Regions from separate parts of the Rahnella sp. PAMC25617 genome, predicted to be linked through region 2. Evidence: predicted binding sites of a transcription regulator. Region 2 holds the regulator's gene; each other region holds the start of a gene.
What was found. Region 2 encodes PhoB, which activates phosphate uptake and scavenging genes when phosphate is short. Its sites were predicted from a motif close to CTGTCATAAAACTGNCNNAT; they were not measured.
Positions count from the first base shown of each region.

Region 1: a site for PhoB is predicted at 3,898-3,917, ahead of serA (phosphoglycerate dehydrogenase). Genes of this name have one in related genera too.
Region 3: a site for PhoB is predicted at 3,829-3,848, ahead of glpT (glycerol-3-phosphate transporter). Genes of this name have one in related genera too.
Region 4: a site for PhoB is predicted at 2,046-2,065, ahead of ACM615_RS11120 (phosphoethanolamine transferase). Genes of this name have one in related genera too.

Region 1 is NZ_JBOCUM010000006.1:988,709-994,114, forward strand. Features, by position in the region: gene zapA (cell division protein ZapA) at 91-420, shown strand; RNA gene ssrS (6S RNA) at 468-651, shown strand; gene ACM615_RS10700 (5-formyltetrahydrofolate cyclo-ligase) at 691-1,287, shown strand; gene asr (acid resistance repetitive basic protein Asr) at 1,560-2,033, shown strand; gene serA (phosphoglycerate dehydrogenase) at 2,395-3,633, opposite strand; gene rpiA (ribose-5-phosphate isomerase RpiA) at 3,972-4,634, opposite strand; gene ACM615_RS10720 (LysR family transcriptional regulator ArgP) at 4,862-5,406, shown strand, end outside.
Region 2 is NZ_JBOCUM010000006.1:881,809-887,214, forward strand. Features, by position in the region: gene phoR (phosphate regulon sensor histidine kinase PhoR) at 1-1,053, opposite strand, end outside; gene phoB (phosphate response regulator transcription factor PhoB) at 1,076-1,765, opposite strand; gene sbcD (exonuclease subunit SbcD) at 2,003-3,241, shown strand; gene sbcC (exonuclease subunit SbcC) at 3,238-5,406, shown strand, end outside.
Region 3 is NZ_JBOCUM010000018.1:59,030-64,435, reverse strand. Features, by position in the region: gene ACM615_RS21180 (LacI family DNA-binding transcriptional regulator) at 84-1,118, shown strand; gene ACM615_RS21175 (ABC transporter ATP-binding protein) at 1,221-2,297, shown strand; gene glpT (glycerol-3-phosphate transporter) at 2,346-3,698, opposite strand; gene ACM615_RS21165 (hypothetical protein) at 4,155-4,388, opposite strand; gene ACM615_RS21160 (DcrB family lipoprotein) at 4,709-5,275, opposite strand; gene ACM615_RS21155 (7-cyano-7-deazaguanine/7-aminomethyl-7-deazaguanine transporter) at 5,400-5,406, opposite strand, start outside.
Region 4 is NZ_JBOCUM010000007.1:38,129-43,534, reverse strand. Features, by position in the region: gene ACM615_RS11125 (LysR family transcriptional regulator) at 1-266, shown strand, start outside; gene ACM615_RS11120 (phosphoethanolamine transferase) at 303-1,934, opposite strand; gene lpxA (acyl-ACP--UDP-N-acetylglucosamine O-acyltransferase) at 2,291-3,079, shown strand; gene ACM615_RS11110 (DUF2891 domain-containing protein) at 3,096-4,118, opposite strand; gene ACM615_RS11105 (DUF979 domain-containing protein) at 4,130-5,080, opposite strand; gene ACM615_RS11100 (DUF969 domain-containing protein) at 5,077-5,406, opposite strand, start outside.

The DNA.
Region 1 (5,406 bases), 110 kb from region 2:
AGATAGTTATAGTGGCGCCCGCTTCCAACATCCTGCGCCAGGTCGTAGTGGTCACGTTGGGGCGGACGAATAAATCAGCAGGAAGGTGGCATGTCTGCACAACCGGTAGATATTCAAATTTTTGGTCGCTCTTTACGAGTGAATTGTCCGCCAGAACAACAGGAAGCACTGAATCTGGCAGCTGATGATCTTAATCAGCGGTTGCAAGATCTGAAAGTTCGCACTAGAGTCACCAATACAGAGCAACTGGTTTTCATCGCGGCATTAAACGTATGTCACGAACTTGCTCAGGAAAGGTTGAAAACACGCGACTATGCATCCAATATGGAACAACGCATTCGGATGCTGCAACAAACCATCGAGCAAGCTTTGCTCGAACAAGGCCGGATCTCTGAACGTGAAGGGGCGCCTTTCGAATAACACACGTTGCTGACTGACTGGTCACAGGTCGTCAGAAACGGTAAAAAATTTCTCTGAGATGTTCGCCAGCGGGCCCGTCCCCTGAGCCGATAATTAGTACCAACAGAATGTGATGATCCGTAATCGGTGCGCATGCTCGGTCCGTCCGAGAAGCCTAAAGACTGCGACAGCACGTTCACCTTGAACCATGGGTTCAAGGGTTACAGCCTGCGACGGCATCTCGGAGATTCCCCTTTCTTTTCGGTACATCCCTTTCTGGTGTTTGTATCTATGCCCTACACTCCTCATTTCGCTTCAGCCCGACAAATTATCCGCACTGAAATTCGCCAACGCAGAAACGCTCTGACCGCTGAGCAGCAAACGCATTTTGCCCATCAGGCCGCAGAACGTGTCGCTACGCATCCTGAGATTCAATCCGCAAAAACCATTTCCGTCTTTCTGTCTTTTGATGGCGAGCTGGATACAGCCCCCCTGATCGACCGCTTATGGCGCGAAGGTAAGCAACTTTGCCTGCCGGTACTACACCCTTTCTCTGCGGGTAATCTGCTTTTTCTGCGTTATACGCCCGAAACACCGCTGGTCCGCAATCGCCTCAAAATCCTTGAGCCGCAGCTGGACGTCGCACAGGTCATTCCTTTATTACAGCTGAATATCATCCTGACGCCACTGGTCGCCTTCGACAGCACCGGGCAACGTTTAGGGATGGGTGGCGGCTTTTATGACCGTACTCTGGAAAACTGGCAGGAAGGCGGGCCGTATCCGATAGGTCTGGCGCACGATTGCCAGCATGTGGATGCGTTGCCGACAGAACACTGGGATGTGCCGTTACCTGAAGTAATTACGCCAGGTAAAGTATGGACATGGTAATGCCAGACAATAAAACATCGCTGTAAAGCGCAGATACGCCATAAGCTGCGAGCAATCTTTAAGTATGTTGTAACTAACCAGAGTGTCTTTACGCCAAACCACACATCATCCCCCACTAACACTCTGAAATAAAACACATCTCTTTATTTATACATACCGTTACACGCCGATACCAATCACTCACGGACAGCGCTGTTCGTCACGCCTATTATTCTCTCACCGGCCCCGCAGTGGGGTGGACACATAAACCAAAAATTCTTAAGGAATTACACATGAAAAAAGTATTAGCTCTGGTTGTAGCCGCTGCAATGGGCCTGTCTTCAGTTGCTTTCGCTGCTGAAACCACCGCAACTCCAGCACCAGCTGCAACAGCAACTACCGCTGCTCCGGCTCATGCGACCAAACACAAAGCACACAAAAAACCTGTGCAAAAAGCCCAGGCTGCCAAGAAACACAAAAAAGCAGCTAAGAAAGCGCCAGTAGCTCAAAAAGCCCAGGCTGCCAAAAAACACGTGAAACATGCTAAGAAAGCTGCACCAGTAGCTCAGAAAGCCCAGGCTGCTAAAAAACACGTGAAACATGCCAAGAAAGCTGCACCGGTAGCTCAGAAAGCCCAGGCTGCTAAAAAACACGTGAAACATGCCAAGAAAGCTGCTCCGGTAGCTCAGAAAGCTCAGGCTGCTAAAAAACACGTGAAACATGCTAAGAAAGCTGCTCCGGCTGCAAAAGCAACGCCAGCAGCATAAGAAGTAACGAAGAAGTCTTCGTGAGTATTACTGCTCACTCTTATCAAGACTGTTAATTTAACACCCGGCTCGCCGGGTGTTTTTTTCTCCGGTTTTTATTCTGAGGTACTGACAGATGACACTGCGCCGCTACCAGTTTGAAATCACCCTGTCATCATTGATCCTTTGTGGTCTGGTCGCCCTCTCCTTTTACTTCTGAATGCTTTTTACTTCTGAGTGCTTTTAACTTCTGAATGATTAGTCATCCCGGTAAGATCCCCTCCCGACATTCTTCACTTTCCTGATATCCCTTCTTTATTTCTCTGAAACCAGAAAGCAAAAAACCGCCTTTCGGCGGCTTTAATATTTACGACTGATGTAATCAGTACAGCAAACGTGCGCGGATGGTGCCCGGAATGGCCTTCATCAGTTGCAGCGCGGTAGTCAGCGTATTGATATCCGTTTCTGCATCAATCACCACATAACCGATTTCAGGGCTGGTTTGCAGGTACTGCGCAGCAATGTTGATACCCTGTTCCGCAAAAATCTGGTTGATGCTGGTCAGCACACCCGGACGATTTTCGTGGATATGCAGCAGACGGCTGGCTTTCTCGGTATGCGCCGGCAGAGAGGCTTCAGGGAAGTTAACCGCTGACAGCGTTGAACCATTGTCAGAGTACTTCGCCAGTTTGCCTGCGACTTCCAGACCGATACCTTCCTGCGCTTCCATTGTCGAACCGCCGATGTGCGGCGTCAGCAATACGTTGTCGAATTCACACAGCGGAGAATTGAACGGGTCGCTGTTAGTCGCCGGTTCTTCCGGGAAGACGTCGATAGCCGCACCGGAAAGATGTTTGTTACGCAGCGCATTGCACAGCGCAGGAATGTCGATGACCGTACCACGTGAGGCGTTGATCAGCAGTGCGCCCGGCTTCATCTGCGCCAGCTGCACTTCAGAAATCATGTCTTTGGTTCCTGCTGTTTCCGGCACATGCAGCGTGACGACGTCGCTGGTATTGAGCAATTCTTCCAGTGTGGCAATTGGCTGCGCGTTGCCTAAAGGCAGTTTGCTTTCGATGTCATAATAGAAGACGCGCATCCCCAGGCTTTCCGCCAGAATCCCCAGCTGCGTACCAATGTGGCCGTAACCGATGATACCCAGACGTTTACCGCGCGCTTCAAACGAGCCGACAGCCAGTTTGTTCCAGATACCGCGGTGCGCCTTGGCGTTAGCTTCAGGAATGCCACGCATCATCAGCAGCATTTCGCCCAACACCATTTCGGCAACCGAACGGGTATTGGAGAACGGTGCATTGAAGACCGGAATACCGCGACGGGTCGCCGCTTTCAGGTCAACCTGATTGGTCCCGATACAGAAACACCCAACAGCCACCAGTTTTTCGGCTGCCTGGAACACTTCTTCAGTCAGCTGAGTACGCGATCGGAGTCCAACAAAGTGCGCATCACGGATCGATTCTTTCAGCGACTCCGTATCTAAAGCACCTTTGTGAAATTCAATATTGGTGTAGCCCGCGGCGCGGAGTGTATCAACCGCACTTTGGTGGACGCCTTCCACTAACAAAAATTTAATCTTGTCTTTCTCAAGTGATACTTTTGCCATTTCCCGACCCTATATTTTTCTGGCTGAAATCGAACTGCTAGGTGACTGCTCACAGTCAACATAACAAAAAATCCGCCATCATCAATACAAACGATAGCCTGACAGGCAGCAGAAGGCTCACCTCGCCAGAGGGTTTTCAGCATTTCGTGCTGGTTAGATTTTATGGAGCCAGACGTTCAGGAGGAGAATTTCAGGAATGTGACATAAGTCACCAAATTAAGGCTTTTGAAGAAAAGATGATTCAGCCAGAAAATTATCATCTTCATAACATTGTGTTATGACAGGAGTGTGTCTGGCTGCTTTTATCTGAGCAGCCAGATCTTCTGCTTATCGCTGGATTATTTCAGCTTAACAGTTTTAACGCCTTCAGAAGTCCCGACCAGCGCCACGTCAGCACCACGGTTAGCAAACAGGCCGACGGTCACGACACCGGCGATCCCGTTGATCTTATTTTCCAGCGCGATGGCATCCATAATGCTCAGGTTATGCACGTCGAGGATCACGTTGCCGTTGTCGGTCAGGACATTCTGACGGTACTCCGGCAGGCCACCGAGTTTCACCAGTTCACGCGCGACATAAGAGCGGGCCATCGGGATCACTTCTACCGGCAGCGGGAATTTACCCAGCACATCAACCTGCTTGGAAGCATCCACGATACAGATGAATTTTTTGGCAATCGCCGCAATGATTTTTTCGCGGGTCAGCGCTGCACCGCCGCCTTTGATCATCTGCATTGCGCCGTTGATTTCATCCGCGCCATCAACATACACATCCAGCGAGTCCACTTCGTTGCTGTCGAAAACGTGGATGCCTAAGCTTTTCAGTTTTGCGGTAGAGGCGTCTGAGCTGGAAACCGCGCCTTCAATCTGGCCTTTGATGGAACCCAGTGCGTCAATGAAATGTGCGGCGGTAGATCCGGTACCGACACCGACAATGGTGCCCGGCGTGACGTAATCCAGTGCGGCCCAGCCAACTGCTTTTTTCAATTCTTCCTGCGTCATAATGGCTTCTCTGTCTGATAACACGAAAGTGGCGTGAATGATTCGATGTAACGAATAGTGCCGGTGATTATAAAGCATGTCCCGCCAATATGGATAAACATCACCGCAGCCAGATCACACTTATTAAGTGCAATTGTGCAGCAAACACAAAGATTTTCCTCACCACAAATCCTGACAATCTGTGGCATAGTGTTCGGATAAAATTAAATCTAAGGGACAGAACTCCGATGAAACGCCCGGACTATAGAACGCTGCAGGCACTGGACGCGGTGATCCGCGAGCGCGGTTTTGAGCGCGCCGCACAGAAGCTTTGCATCACTCAATCGGCGGTCTCTCAGCGCATTAAACAACTGGAAAATTTGTTCGGCCAGCCTTTGCTGGTGCGTACCGTGCCGCCTCGTCCGACCGAGCAGGGTCAGAAATTACTGGCATTACTGCATCAGGTGGAATTGCTGGAAGAAGAGTGGCTGGGCAGTGACAGCAATAATGAAAGCAATGATACGCCGCTGCTGCTTTCGCTGGCGGTGAACGCCGACAGTCTGGCGACATGGTTGTTACCGGCGCTGAAATCGGTGCTGGTCGATTCACCTATCCGTCTAAATTTGCAGGTGGAAGATGAAACTCGCACGCAGGAACGTCTGCGTCGCGGCGAAGTGGTCGGTGCGGTGAGTATTCAGCCACAGCCGCTGCCGAGTTGTCTGGTGGATCAGCTGGGTGCGCTCGACTATCTGTTTGTCGGCTCCAGGCCCTTTGCGGATCGCTACTTCCCGAA
Region 2 (5,406 bases):
CTGTGCGCCATGCGGCGTTTGTTGCCAGCTGACTTCTATCCGCGTCCCCGCCGGGGTGTGGTTGACGGCGTTGTACACCAGATTCGACACCGCGCTGCGTAACTGATCTTCATTGCCAAAGACCTTCAGTTTCTCGTTTACACGGAACACCACTTCGTGACGGCCACCGCTTAAAGATTGCACTTCGCGCTCCAGCATGCCGAGCATTACCGGAATATCGACTTTCTCGTGCATATCGATATTTGCTGACGCTTCGATTTTCGACAATGTCAGCAGCTGCTTGACCAGCCCGTCCATGCGCCGCGTCTGCTCCTGCATGGTGTCCAGCGCTTTGGTACGAAACGGCTCTTCCAGCTTGGCGTCTTCCATCATTTCCAGATATCCCTGCAATACAGTCAGCGGGGTTCTCAGTTCATGACTGACGTTAGCGAAGAAGTTACGACGCGCACCTTCGAGCTGACGCATCTGCGTAACATCACGCGCCACCATCAGCAATTGCCCTTCGGAATAAGGCATAACGCGAAACTCGACGTAATGCTCGTTATTGAGTTGCAGATTCAGGGCACGGCTGAAATCACGGGTCTGGATCCAGGTACGAAACTCGGGATAACGCAGCAGGTTAAAGATGTGTTGTCCGTTATCTTCCGGCCAGCGGAAACCGAGCAAATCTTGCGCCAGCCCGTTACACCAGAAAATATTGCCCTCTTCCGTCGTCAGTACCACCGCATCGGGTAATGATTCGGCACCACTGCGGAAACGTTTAATGAGCTGACCTAATTCGCGACGGCGACGGCGGTTACGCATCTGCATCTGGTTTAGCCCGTAAAACAAAGGCTCCCAGCTCCAGCGGCCATTCGGCGGGGTTATGCTGCGGTCAAGCCACAGCCAGTGAGAGAGTTTGAGCTGGTTGTAATAATTCCAGCCCAGCGCCGCCAGCAGCGACGCAAAGAGGAGCCAGCCGAAATGGCCGACGAAGATACCGAGGATTAACGCGGGCAGGCAAAAGAGAAAGAATTCACCGGCCAATCGTTTCCATGACAAACGTTCTAGCACACAGATTCTCCGCTGTGGGGACTCAATAACGCGTTGAAAAACGGTATCCGGTTCCACGAACAGTCTGGATCATTCTGTCATGTCCACTGGTTTCCAGCGCTTTACGTAAACGACGAATATGCACGTCTACCGTGCGATCTTCCACATAAACGTTAGTGCCCCAGACGTTATTGAGCAACTGTTCGCGGCTGTAAACACGTTCGGAGTGGGTCATAAAGAAGTGCAATAATTTAAATTCGGTCGGCCCCATATCGAGCGCCTGCTCGTTGGCCATCACACGGTGAGACGACGGATCCAGGCTTAAACCCTGCATGTCGATCACTTCTTCCACCGCCATTGGCGAGATGCGTCGCATCACGGCTTTAATGCGGGCAACCAGTTCTTTTGGAGAAAACGGTTTGGTGATGTAATCATCGGCACCGACTTCCAGGCCGCGCACCCTGTCTTCTTCTTCACCGCGGGCGGTCAGCATCATCACCGGAATTTCGCGGGTCAGCGCTTCACGTTTGAGATGTTTGATAAACTGAATACCGGAACCGCCGGGTAACATCCAGTCGAGCAGGATAAGTTCAGGGTAAGGTTCTACCAGCTGGCCAACGGCTGAATCAAAATCTTCAGCTTCTACTGCCTGATAGCCATTCTGTTCCAGTACAAAACACACCATTTCACGGATTGGAGCTTCGTCTTCAACCACCAGTATACGTCTTGCCATCGTAGGTCCTGCCAATAGGTTAGCGATCTTTTATTTGATTGCGGGCGCCATTATGCGTCAGTTTTGTGACAGATTTATGAATAGAAATGATGGTTCATTACAGTCAAATATGACAGAGACATTTCTTCTATTCAGCTGCCATCTCGCTGAAATTGGTCTGATTTATCGGGGACAGCGTCCCCCGCCGACGTTTATACTTTGCCCCATTGTCGTCATCCAGATCCATACGGGAGTCTCATGCGCCTGATCCACACGTCAGACTGGCACCTCGGCCAGTACTTTTTCACCAAAAGCCGCGCCGCCGAACATCAGGCATTTTTGCGCTGGCTGACCGGTCAGGTGCAGCAACATCAGGTAGATGCCGTGATTGTGGCAGGCGATATATTCGATACCGGTTCGCCGCCCAGCTATGCCCGAGAGCTTTACAACCGTTTCGTCGTCGAACTGCAACAAACCGGCTGTCAGCTGATTGTACTGGCCGGGAATCACGATTCTGTCGCCACGCTTAATGAATCACGTGAGCTGCTTTCCTGCCTGAATACGCGGGTGATTGCGACCGTCGGCGAAAACCTCTCAGAACAGATTCTGGTGCTCAACCAGCGTGACGGAAAACCTGGCGCGGTACTTTGCGCTATACCCTTTTTACGTCCGCGTGATTTGCTCGCCAGTCAGGCGGGACAATCCGGCAGCGACAAACAGCTGGCATTACAGGAAGCCATCGCCGCGCATTATGACGCATTGTGGCAGGCCGCGCAGACCAAACGGGACGAACTCGGCGTTTCGCTACCGATCATTGCCACCGGCCATCTGACCACGGTTGGCGTCAGCACCTCCGATTCCGTGCGCGACATTTATATAGGCACGCTCGATGCCTTCCCGGCGCAGGCGTTTCCGCCGGTCGACTACGTGGCACTTGGCCATATTCACCGCGCACAGTGCGTCGCCAAAACCGAACATATCCGTTACAGCGGTTCGCCGATTGCGCTGAGTTTTGATGAACTGAGTAAAGCCAAAAGTGTGTACTTACTGGACTTTGAGGGCGCGACGCTCAACGCCATCGACACGCTGGAAATTCCCGTTTTCCAGCCCATGCAGATAATCAAAGGCTCGCTGGCAGAAATCGAAAAACAACTGGCGCAGTTCGAAGGCGGCGATCCGGCCAAACCGGTGTGGCTGGATATTGAAGTCGCCACGCAGGATTATCTCAGTGATATTCAGCGCCGCATTCAGGCGCTGACGGCAGATTTGCCAGTAGAAGTGGTGCTTTTACGCCGCAGTAAAGAACAGCGTATCAACCGCATTGAGCAACAGGAAAAAGAGACACTCAGCGAACTGAGCGTCAGTGACGTCTTTGAAAGACGGCTGGCACTGGAACCGGATCCTGACGAACCGCGTCAGGCGCGGATGCGCACGCTGTTTGCGCAGGTTGTTGAACAGGTCACCAGCGGTCAGAATGCGGAGGACAGCGCACAATGAAAATTCTCAGCCTGCGTTTAAAAAACCTGAACTCGCTGGAAGGCGAATGGAAAATTGATTTCACCGCTGAGCCTTTTGCCAGCAACGGATTGTTCGCCATCACCGGTCCGACCGGCGCGGGGAAAACCACCCTGCTCGATGCCATCTGTCTGGCGCTGTATCATCAGACGCCACGGCTGAACATCACGCCAAGCCAGAACGAGCTGATGACGCGCCACACCGCCGAATCGCTGGCCGAAGTGGAGTTTGAAGTCAAAGGCGTCGGTTATCGCGCGTTCTGGAGTCAGCGCCGCGCCAAAAACTCGCCGGACGGCAATCTGCAGGCACCGAAAGTAGAGCTGGCATTGCTGGCCGACGGCAAAATTCTGGCCGATAAAGTGCGCGATAAACTCGATGCCATCGCCACACTGACCGGGCTGGATTTCGGTCGCTTCACCAAATCCATGATGCTGTCTCAGGGGCAATTTGCCGCATTCCTGAATGCCGATGCCAATGACCGCGCCGAACTGCTGGAGGAACTGACCGGCACCGAAATTTACGGGCTGCTGTCTGAGCGAGTATTTGAGCAACATAAAGAAGCGCGGATAACGCTTGATGGTCTGCACCAGCGCATGGCCGGGATCGAACTGCTCAGCGAAGAACAGCGCCAGACGCTTGAAGCACAACTTGCTGAACTGAACGCGCAGGAAATCACGCTCAGTCAGCAGGCGCAACAGCGCCAGCAGGATCTGAACTGGCTGCAACAGTGGCAGCAGGTGCAGCAAAAACAGCAGCAATCTCAGCAACAACTGACCGCCGCCGAGCAGGAAAATCTGGCCGCCGCGCCGCAGTTACAGCAACTGGCGCGCAGCGAACCGGCAGAAAAACTGCGTCCGTTGCTCAACGATCGCCAGCGTTGTCAGGATGAATCGCAACGTCTTCAGCAGCAACTGGCGCACCTGACGCAGCAGCAGGAACAGCAAATCGCGCAAATGACGCCGCTGAATCTGGCTGTGGAGCAGTCGCAAACGGCACGTCAGAAACAGGCGGAAGAACAGCGTCAGACCCAAACGCTGATCGAAGAAAAAATCCTGCCGCTGGATGGCGAAATCACCCGTTTGCGTAAATCACTGACTGAAACACAGCAGTCTGTCACTGATGTGCAGAAACTTGTCAGTGAGCATAACGCGACGCTGGTGCAAATGACCGCCGAACGACAGAAGCTGGACGAAGAAAGCCGCCAGCATACGACCCGCCAGACCGCGCTGACCGGCGCACTCAACACTGCGCAACAGCGTCTGACTGAGCTGGAAAAACAGCACCCGCTGGCAGCATTGCAGAAACGACAATCCGAACTCACGCAGCTGCGTCCGGTGCGGCAACAGCTGTTTTCACTCGCGCAAATTTTCCCGCAGCTGAATCAGCGCGTGCAGCAACAGCAAAAAGATTTCGTTCAGTATCAGACGCAACTGGCTGAAGAAGAACAGCGTCTGGGCACCATCCGCCTGCAATGTCAGAAACAGCTGGAGCATCTCAACGACGTTAAGGCACTGCATAAACAGGAAATGCTGATCGTCAGCCTCGAAGCCGAACGTGCGAATCTGCAAAGCGGCAAAGCCTGCCCGCTGTGCGGTTCCACATCGCATCCGGCGATTGAACATTATCAGGAGGTCAAACCTTCTGAAACGGCGCAGCGCCTCGAGAAAATGCAACTGGAGTTCGATGCGGTAAAAGCCAGCGGTATCGAACTGGCAACAAAAATTAAAAGTCTGAAAGAACAGCAAACGCGGCTGCAAATCCAGCTGGAGCAAGACCAGCAGCAACTGAATGCGCATACCGCAAACTGGCAACAGCTCAGCGCACCGCTGAACCTGACGTTTACGCTACATGATACCGCCGACATCACTCAATGGCTGACTGCCCGCGATGAAGAAGAACAACAATCGCAGGCGCTGATTAGCCAGCACGAACAGCTGGCCCGGGCGCTGCAACAGGCGAAAGATGCCCTGAATGACGCACTGAACGCGCAGCAGAAAGTGCAGCAGCAAAGCGCATTGCTGACCGAACGCGTTACCCGGCTGGAAGAGACGCAGGCGAAATCTCAGCAAGACGTCGAACGGCTGCAAAAGTTGTTTGCAGAAGGCGAAAAAAACCTTTCAGAACTGACTGCTCAACGCCTTGAACTG
Region 3 (5,406 bases), on a different contig from region 2:
CAATAGCCTGTTTGCTGTGAGTATATATGGGCTAATTTATTGCATTTCAGAGGCAGGGCTTCCTTTATTCACAACATTCAGGAGTGTGTAAGCTGAGTAAGATAACGTTAAAGTCAATTGCCCGCGAATTAGGCGTGACGCACACCACGGTGTCGAATGCATTTAATAATCCGGGCAAACTGTCAGAATCATTAAGAAAACGAATAATCGATTATGCGCATTCCGTTAATTTCTACGGGCCTGACAATCTTGGTCGGGCATTGCGTACCGGGAAATCGGATGCCATCGGGATTATTTTTAACGACACGCTCAGTTATGTGTTTACAGACAGTCATGACGTGCAGCTTATGCAAGGCATCGCCGGTGAATGTGACCGAAAAGGAGTCAGCATTATCCTGATCCCGTTGCATATCGGGCAGGGCGCGAGGGCCAGTGTCATCAATACGGCTGTAGATGGCTATATCCTTAATGCGACACACAATAATGACCAGATCATCGCCAAAGCGTTGTCCAAAAATCTGCCCGTGGTGACTACGGATTTTAAAATTCCCTCGCACAGCAGCGTATCCATTGATAACGACAGGGCGATGAGGGAAATCTGTCTGCACCTGCTGGAAAAAGGGCACCGTGAATTTGGGATTATTTCATTCCCTTCACTGCAGGGACGAAAGGGTGTGATGCCATTGAGTCAACGTGTTTCCGGTGATAATCAGGTGATGATTACCCGTGTGAATGCCTGCGTGGCAACTTTCCGGGAATGGAATATTGATCTGAATAAATGCTTTCTTTGCGAAACGAACCATCATGAAATATTTGGCGAAATAGCTGCCAGGGACTTACTGATAAGTAATACCGGTATAACCGCGTTTATTTGCCTTTCCGACCGCTTCGCACAGGGTGCCATTAATTATTGCCGGAAAACCGGTTTATCTGTTCCGGGAAATATCGCCGTTACTGGTTTTGATAATATTCCCCGGCCAGCGGATAAGATCGGGCTCACGACAATCGCGCAGGACCCGGTTAAAAAAGGTGAAATAGCCGCAGCCCTGTTGCTGGAAGGAAAAACCAATATTCACCACGACCTGGAGTTTAGGTTAATTATACGTGGTTCTACCTGATATCTGGCGGGGCCATCAGGACGCAATGACCGATGTTGACGGAATACTGCTCACCCTTGCCGGGGCATAACCGCGCATCTTTTTGTTTCAAAGGACAACGCTATGTCAGGCTTAACGCTAAAAAACGTCAAAAAATACTATGGCAAAACAGCCGTGATCCCCGATTTAACTCTGGAGATCCGTTCCGGTGAATTTCTGGTGCTGGTAGGGCCGTCGGGCTGTGGTAAATCAACATTGCTGCGCATGATTGCCGGGCTGGATGGGCTGAGCGGCGGGACCATCCACATTGAGGACACTGACGTGACGGAGTTGCCCGCCGGAAAGCGTGGTCTGTCGATGGTATTTCAATCCTACGCGCTTTATCCGCACATGACCGTCAGGCAGAATCTGGCGTTTGGTCTGAAGAATATCCGAACGCCACCGGCTGAAATTGCCCGACGCATCAGCGAAGCGGCTCTGATCCTGCGGCTGGACGAGATGCTCGACCGGTTGCCGCAAAATCTTTCCGGCGGGCAGCGTCAGCGCGTCGCCATCGGTCGCTCTATCGTTCAGCAGCCGAAAGTATTTTTGTTTGACGAGCCGCTGTCGAATCTTGATGCCGCGCTGCGCGTTCAGATGCGTCAGGAAATCAGTCAGCTTCACGCCCGACTGAAAAACACCATGATTTACGTGACCCACGATCAGGTCGAAGCCATGACGCTGGCGGACCGGATTGTGGTGCTTAATCAGGGCAATATTGAGCAGATTGGTTCGCCGGTTGAACTGTACAACTGTCCGGCCAGTTTGTTTGTTGCCGGATTTATCGGTACGCCGAAAATCAATGTGATCCCCGCACAGGTGACGGGCCGCCAGTTGTGTATTGACGGGCAGCCGATGTTTTCGCTGGGCAATAAATTCCCCGCGGCGCAGGATGGACAAACCGTGTCGCTGGCGATCCGCCCTGAGCTGTTGCGCCTGAATGAAGCGACGGAACACGCATTTGACGTTTTAGTCGATTTCACAGAATTGCAGGGCGATGCCACGCTGGTATACGCGCGTTTCGGCGAGCACATCCTGAAAATGAAATCGTCGAAACAGCTCTCTTTTGCTAAAAACACGCCGCTCAGTTTTGGATTTAATGCCGCCAGTATTTTACTGTTTGATGCAGCGGGCAGACGGATCCCTTCTGAAGCTGTGTAAAACAAAAAAAGGCACCTTTCGGTGCCTTTCGACGAACATCAAAACCAATCAGGCATTTTTCTTCAGTTGCGCTTTGTGTTTGTTCTCGCTGAGCATGGTCAGTAAAAGCAACACAACGGCCAGCACACAACCGGCAATCATCACGATAAACCCGCCGTCCCAGCCAAAGTAATCCACGGTATAGCCGACAATGGCGCTGGCCGCGACCGAGCCGCCCAGATAACCAAACAGCCCGGTAAAACCTGCCGCGGTTCCGGCCGCTTTTTTCGGTGCCAGTTCCAGCGCATGTAAACCAATCAACATCACAGGCCCGTAAATCAGGAAGCCGATGGTGATCATACAGGCCATATCAATGCCCGGATTGCCGACCGGATTTAGCCAGTAAACGACGGTTGCGATAGTCACCAGCACCATGAAGAACACGCCGGTCGCGCCGCGGTTGCCTTTAAACACTTTGTCCGACATCCAGCCGCACAGCAGCGTGCCGGGGATCCCTGCGTATTCATAAAGGAAATACGCCCACGAGGATTTATCCAGCGCAAAATGCTTCACTTCTTTCAGGTAAGTCGGTGACCAGTCCAGGATCCCGTAGCGCAGCAGATAAACAAAAACGTTAGCCAGCGCGATATACCACAGCAATTTGTTCGGCAAAATGTACTGCATGAAAATCTGTTTCGCCGTCAGTTCCTGCTCGGCAGACTCTTTCACATAGTCCGGCGGGTAATCGTTTTTGTATTCTTCAATCGGCGGCAGGCCGCAGGATTGCGGCGTATCGCGCATGGTCATGAAGGCAAATACCGCCAGCAGGATCGCGCCGAAGGCTGGCATATACAGCGCCGCATGCCAGTCGTTAAACCACGCCATGCCCAGCAGGAACAGCAGCGGAGGAATACCCCCACCGACGTTATGCGCGCAGTTCCATACCGACACCACGCCGCCGCGTTCTTTCTGCGACCACCAGTGAACCATGGTGCGACCGCACGGCGGCCAGCCCATTCCCTGGAACCAGCCGCAGAGGAACAGCAACACAAACATGATGGCAATGCTCGATGTTGCCCACGGCACGAAGCCCATAAACAACATCACTGCAGCAGCCAGAATTAAACCTGCGGGCAGGAAAACACGCGGATTCGAGCGGTCAGACACTGACCCCATAATGAATTTTGATATGCCGTAAGCAATGGAAATCCCGGACAGCGCAAAACCGAGATCTCCACGGGAAAAGCCCTGATCAATCAGATAAGGCATGGCCAGCGCGAAATTTTTGCGCACCAGATAGTAGGCCGCATACCCGAAGAATATCCCCATAAAGATTTGCCAGCGGAGACGGCGGTAGAGCGGATCGACGTGGGCCTCATCAACAGGAGCTTTGTGGGGCGCGGGTTTAAAGATACTGAGCATAAATGCCTCCGATGGCATAAATCAGGTGGGACTCATCGTGAGCCACGGACGAAATGGCGAAGCCGGTGTGTTCCAAAACGAACATCATTTTAGCTATTCGCGCACAAACGAACTGTGATTTATGACGGAAATGTTACATTTTTATTACAGCGGAGGCGGGTTTGTGAGATTGAGTAACAGCATAAGACAAAAAAAGCGGAGACTGAGCCCCGCCTGGCAGGTCTTTGACGTTTCAAAAGACTTATATAATTAGATTGCATGAAATTTACCGTGAGAATAAAAAAACGAAAACTAACATCAACAGGAAAAACACCCCAATTGACTGTATCGCGATGTCAGGAAAAAAACTCACCATAAATACACCGAAAATCACAGTTATAATTAATGGAATGTAAGTCCAGAAAAAATAAGACAGTTGATGTTTAAACCACCGCTTTAAAAAATCGATCATGACATTCACTTTACCATATCAATTATTGTTTTTGCGACTTCATCATCTGATGTAAGATTCGTGCTAAATGAGCGGGCTTTCATATAAACAGGTTCAACTAAAAAATACATCATTTCTAATTTTCGCATATACAACGCGTAATAATACGCGGGGCTAAGAACCTGCAAACGTTCTGCACTCTCTGCGGCTTCCTGTACGTATCCGTATAAGCCTATTCCGGCAGCGGCAAGTGCGGACACCTTGCTAATTTTCTGGCTGAAGCTGGTATGAATATTGAATCCAAGGCAAATGGACGTTGTTATGCCTAATGCAACTTATTAATAATGAAATCACTATGGTACATAACTTATTCCTTAAGTTAATTATTCCATTTTATGATGTGTACTGGTTAATATATATAACAATACTATCAGTTACTCTCTGTTCTATATCACTGTACTTCATTGAAAGTAATAAAACGTTATCTGTTCCGCTTATAAAGTGAATTTTTTGAGTGGCAGTAACAGCATAAAAAAAGGCGGAGCCTGAGCCCCGCCTGATATTTTTAATACCTCTGAATTTATTGAATTTTCAGGGTGTTGATAATGGTTTCTGCATCGGTCTGCGCCTGCTGCTGATTATCCGCTGGCAGGGTGATTTGCAGGGTCAGCAAATGGCTGTCTACTTTGCCCAGTACGATGGAGGAGTAAGCTTTCTGACCCGCAGAAGTGATCACGGTATCCAGTTGTTGCAGCGTCTGGCCATTGACCTGAATAGATTTATTGGTCACAACCTGCAGATTGGTATCACGAGCTTTTTGCTGATCCTGTAAACGACCCGCCAGAACATCCAGCGATTCGGTGGTGTTATCACCCAGGATCACAATCACGGCTTTCTGACCGGTGCTGTCAGCGTACACATGCATATTGTTTGCCTGAGTGCCCAGCTTACCGCTCTGGTCGCTCATTCCCTGCGGCAGGGAGAAGGTGACTTTACCTTCCAGCAGGCTGACCGGTACGGTCGCTGCCGTTGCTGAGGCCGCTGGCGCACCTTTATCTGCGGCAGGTGCATCGGTAGTTTTACCGTCACACGCAGCCAGACCAGCGATCAGTACTGCCATTCCCATCATTTTCGCGATATTACGCATCGGGCTTCCTTAAGTGGCCTGTTAACCAGGCTTACATGTTGACTTAACAGCCTTTATGGCAACCTATTCAGGCCACAAAAGCAAGTCAGATTATGGCGCGATTTGTGTCTTCCCCGCTCACAGTTTAGTGC
Region 4 (5,406 bases), on a different contig from region 2:
CGGCAGGCACGGTGGCACAGTGGACATTCACCACGGTCGGTGCGGCGCTTGAAGCAATTACGGTGGGCGTTGGTTACGGCTGGCTGCCGCTGGAAAGCGTGGATAACGCGCTGAAAAACGGATTGCTCAGCCGCCTGATGTTGTCAGCCAGAACCGTCAGGCAAACGTCGCTGTATATGGTGCTGGATGATGAAACGCAGCGCTATGATCAAACGGTCAGTGCGCTGGCGAAAAGTATTCTGCAGGAGTGCAGTTTGCTGCCGTGAAATCCGGCAGCAAACCGTTTCATAACGCTGTCCCGGTCAGCGGGAGGCTTTACAGGCGGCAAGAATATCGAGCTGAGGGTCACGTTCTGACGTCTGTACATTCATCGCGCTGAGCACGGTGTGGAACAGATTGTCCTGTGAGACCTCTTTGTCCGCCGCATTGTCTTTCAGGCATTGCATGTCGATTCCCTGCGCTTTCGCATAATTATCGGAAAGCCAGAACAGCATCGGAACATGTGTCTGCTGCGCAGGTGCCACGCTGTAAGGCGTGCCGTGCAGATACAGACCGTTTTCGCCCAGCGATTCACCGTGATCAGAAAGGTAAATCACCGCCACATTGTATTTGTCCTGATACTGCTTCGCTTTTTCAATGACCTGTGACACCAGATAATCGGTGTAGAGCAGGGTGTTATCGTAGGTATTCACCAGCTGTTCCTGCGTACAGTTTTCAATGTCGCTGCGCGGACAGTCAGGTGTGAACTTGCGGAATTCCGGCGGATAACGTCTGGAATACGTCGGCCCGTGACTGCCAATCAGGTGCAGGGCAATCAGGGTGTTTTTTCCGTCGTTTTTAATATCCTCATCGATATTTTGCATCAGCGCCATGTCGTAGCAGGTGTCGCCGTCGCAATATTTGCCGTCATTTTTAGTCGGGATAATGACGTTTGGCACGCGGTCACAGACACCTTTACAGCCTTCGTCGTTATCTTTCCAGAAAACGGAAACGCCAGCTTTATGCAAGATATCCAGCAAGCCTTCGCTGTTTCGGGCGCGGTTAGCGTCGTAGCTGGTGCGTTTCATATTCGAGAACATACACGGCACGGAAATCGCCGTCGCCGTGCCGCATGACGTCATTTTGCTGAAACTCACCACATCCGCAATGGCCTGCGTGTACTGGTTAGTCGGTTTGCCATAACCATTCCACGACTGGTTTTGCGCCCGCGCGGTTTCACCCACGACCAGGAAGACCAGATTCGGTTTCTGGCCTGTTTGCTGCACCAGTTTTGCATCGTTGCCAATCGTCTGGAACGGCATTTTCGGCGTGAAATAACGGTGATTCATGTACTGGAAAGCGCTGTACAGATAGTTAGTCGGGACGATTTCCAGATTGAGCGTGCGGTTGTTACGCCCCACAGACGCATAATCTTTATAGAAAACACCGGCGATTGACGCCACTACCATCAGTGAAATCACCATCGACAGCAGACGCACACCGAGACGGCGCAGGCGGGTCTTTTCATAGCTTACCGGCGTTACGAATAACAGAATAGCGGGCAGGATGCCGGTAAACACAAACCACAGCACCACCTTCAGATTGAGATACGACGTCGCCTCAGACGATTGCGTCTCGATAATGTTTTCAATCATGCTTCGGTCAAATACGACCTGAAAGGTCATCATCGCAAAACTGGCGAGGGCGCTGACCGGCAGCACAATGATGAAGAAGGGCTTAAGCAACGGCCGGACGCTAAAAGGGGTGAACACAAAGTTCAGCGCAGCAAACAGTGCGACAGGAATGCTCAGGGCAAAAGCCAGGTTATAAGCGGGCAACGCATGGAGAATGCGATAAAAATGCAGCAGAATCGGCAAGTTAACCACAAAAGTGAAGTACAGCGTTAAGAGCAAGGTCAGCTTGAAATAGCTGATTTTTGGCAATAAGTAGCGCAATGCAAACTCCCAAAAGGGGTGAAAAAGCCAACGTAATGCGAGGCAAACATAACGTGCAGGAATGGATGGCAGGAATCATATTAATTCAAGCTTAAGAAAGCCTTAACGGGAGTGTCATAAATGTTTTACGTGATGGGTTTTTAGAAAAGGTTCAGAAAATAAATAAAATATAGTTCACCTGTTTTCCCCTCCGAAACCCTTATCCTGTGCGGTATAGCGGAGCGTTGTTTAATCTAAACCGTTTCGTTTAAGCCTTTCTGAGTGCGTTCCTTCCGCTCATTTTGACCTTCTCTGATTACTCCTGACACGTTTAATTCACCACTGGCGGCTTACCGGCTGTCAGAAGGACGTTTGTGTTGATTTCATCTTCGGCCACCATCGCGGCCAGCAGTATCATTGAATCTGGTGTCATTATCGGCCCGCGGGTGGTTATCGGGCCTTTTTGTATTATTTCCGCCGGTGTGCAAATTGGTGAAGGAACAATTATTTCTTCGCATACGGTCATCAACGGCAATACGAAAATCGGGTCAGATAACCAGATCGGCATGGGCTCTTCGATTGGCGAAATCAGTCAGGATCTGAAATATGCCGGAGAAGCTGCCGGGCTTGAAATCGGCAACCGCAACAGGATCGGCCGCCACGCAACATTGCATCGGGGAACCGCACAGGGCGGGGGACTGACCCGTATCGGTGATGACAATACTTTCGAGCGCGGTGTGCATATCGGCCATGACTGTCTGGTAGGGAATGCCACGTTTATGGGCGAGAACAGCGGACTGGCCGGACACGTTGTGCTGGGAGATGACACCTGCATTGAAGCTATGTGCGCGGTGCATCAGTTTTGCATTATTGGTACGGGAGTCCGCTTGCTGGCCGGATCCTGCGTTGTGCAGGATGTGCCGCCTTATGTTCAGGCGGGCGGAAACCGCGCGTCGCCGCAGGGGATTAATGAACAGGCCGGAGCATTCAGGCAGGCAGAACCCGCTGTGCGCGAGGTGATCCATTATCTGTATGACCTGCTTTATCACCAGCAGGCGGCGGTCGAAAAAGTGAGACTGGAGATCGGGCGTCTGAGTGTTGAATATCCGTTGCTGTGCCACTTCAATGAATTTTTCCTCCGTTCAGCTCGCGGTATTGTGCGCTGAACGGAGGAAAGGACAGTCAGGCTTCGAGGGCTAACAGCGCGAAAGTCGCCAGCCAGTGTTCGCCCATATAGGTGCTGTCGAGGTGATCCAACGCGCTGTGCAAATGGGCTTCGGCGGTCTGGCGCAACAGTGCAGCACGCGGATCACCGGCAGGTAATGCCGACGCCAGCGAACGCTGACACCAGGCGCGGCTGAGATTGAGTCCGTCGAGATGGCCGATTTTGCCATCATGGCGGTCAGTCACGGTCGCCGGTGTGAACAGCGTCGCCGGCTGGCTGTGTGCCAGTTCCGGCAGGAAACGCCCGAACCAGGTGACAAAGACGTCGCGAGGTAACACGCGGCGCATCAGTTCGGCTTCCATCAGGGAAGGGGAAAGGAATTCATCACCACCCGGTTCCCACGCCTGACAATGAACATCTTCCAGATGCCAGCGCAGTGCCGTTTCTTCGATGGTTGATGCCAGCGAAGTATGTTTAACGCTGCGCGCATAATCGAGCGTCAATGCCAGAGCAAAGGCGGTATTAAAGTGACTGCCGACGCGCAGCGGATACGTGGCTTTAGGCAGGAAGTCAGTGAAGCTTTTCTCAAAGAAGCGACTCATCGGTGCCAGCGTTTTGGCCCATCCTGCAGCCTGCGGCAATGTCATTTCATGCAACTGCTGAGTCAGCGCCAGAAACCACGCCCAGCCATAAGGCCGCTCAAATCCGTTATGTTGCGGCTGTTGCAGATACGCCATCTCACCCGAGACGTTTTCGGCGGTAAAATGCTCCGTCACCACGCTGATGATTTTTCCGGCTTCCGGCAGGTCAGGAAAGCGATCCAGCAAACGTAATAACAGCCAGTAACCATGAACGCAGGAATGCCAGTCGTAGCTGCCGTAAAAAATCGGATGCAGCTGGCGTGGGGTCTGCGCATCCGCGGCGCTGCTCATGGCGTGCATGATTTTATTAGGATACTCGCGCGTTAAATGATTCAGCGCCAGCGAGGCAAAACGGGACGCCATTTCTGGCGTCAGAGTAATTGTCGGTTGCGTTGTCATCTTTTCCCTTATCAGAAACGGAACACAAAGAGATACATAAAGGCGGTGTTGACCAGCAACAGCAATACGCCGGTTTTCCACTGTGCTTTGATCACGCCATTTTTATCCTGCAATTCAAGTAACGCCGCCGGAACGATGTTGAAATTCGCAGCCATTGGCGTCATCAGTGTTCCGCAAAAACCGGACAACATCCCGATAGCGCCCATAATCGCGGGATTTCCGCCCAGCTGATTCACGATGAGCGGCAAGCCGATACCCGCTGTCATCACAGGGAATGCGGCGAAACCGTTGCCCATAATCATGGTGAACAGCGCCATGCCGAAGGTATAAGCGATAACAATCGCCAGCGGAGATCCCAGTGGAATAATGTTTTTGACCAGTTCAGACACCACGCCGCCGACGCCCGCCAGCGCAAACAGCGCGCCGAGTGCGGCCAGCATTTGCGGCAAAATGGCCGCCCAGCCCACGGTATCCATCGTCTGACCGCCCGCTTTTATCGCCTTAACCGGCGAATCGCGCAGCATCACCAGCGCGGCAATAAATGCCACCAGCGTGCCGATCACCAGTGAAATCAGCGTAACGTTTTTGGCTTCCACCAGCGGGGTGTATTTCAGTGTCAGGGTGCCAATCAGGGTCACAATCGGGATCAGCAGGGCAGGAATGAACAGTTTATTGCCAAAACGCTTCGCACCGGCTTCACGTTTTTCCACCATTTCCGGCTGATCGTTATCGGTTTTGCCTTTCCCGAGTTTTCCGGTACCGGCAATAATGGCCAGTAATATCGCCATGCAACCGGTGACGAAATGCGGTAACTCGCCGCCAAACAGGAAGGTAATGCCGTAAATGCCCCAGAACAGCGCGTTTACATAACGGCGCGCGTTGCTTTTATCGCGCAGGTTAAAGAAGGCGTAAGCGCAAAACATCAGTCCTGCGAGGATATAAACGGTTTGTAAGCTGATCATTTCGCTGCGCTCCCGTGATGAACGTCAAAACGTTTTGCCAGCGAGCGGTCAAGCAGCCACAAACGAATAAAGTGGATAATCAGCGCAGCGATAGCCGTCGGGATTGCCCAGACCGAAAGATGCAGCGGCTCGACGTTAATGCCGTATTGCTCGAGAAAACCTTTGATCAGCAGGATGGATTGCACGGCGATAAAGATATCCTCACCGAAAAATACCGCAACGTTATCCGCCGCCGCGGCGTGAGCACGGATTTTCTGGCGCACATCATTGGGTAAATCACCGTATTTGGTGGTTGCCGCCGCTTCTGCCATCGGTGCAATCAGCGG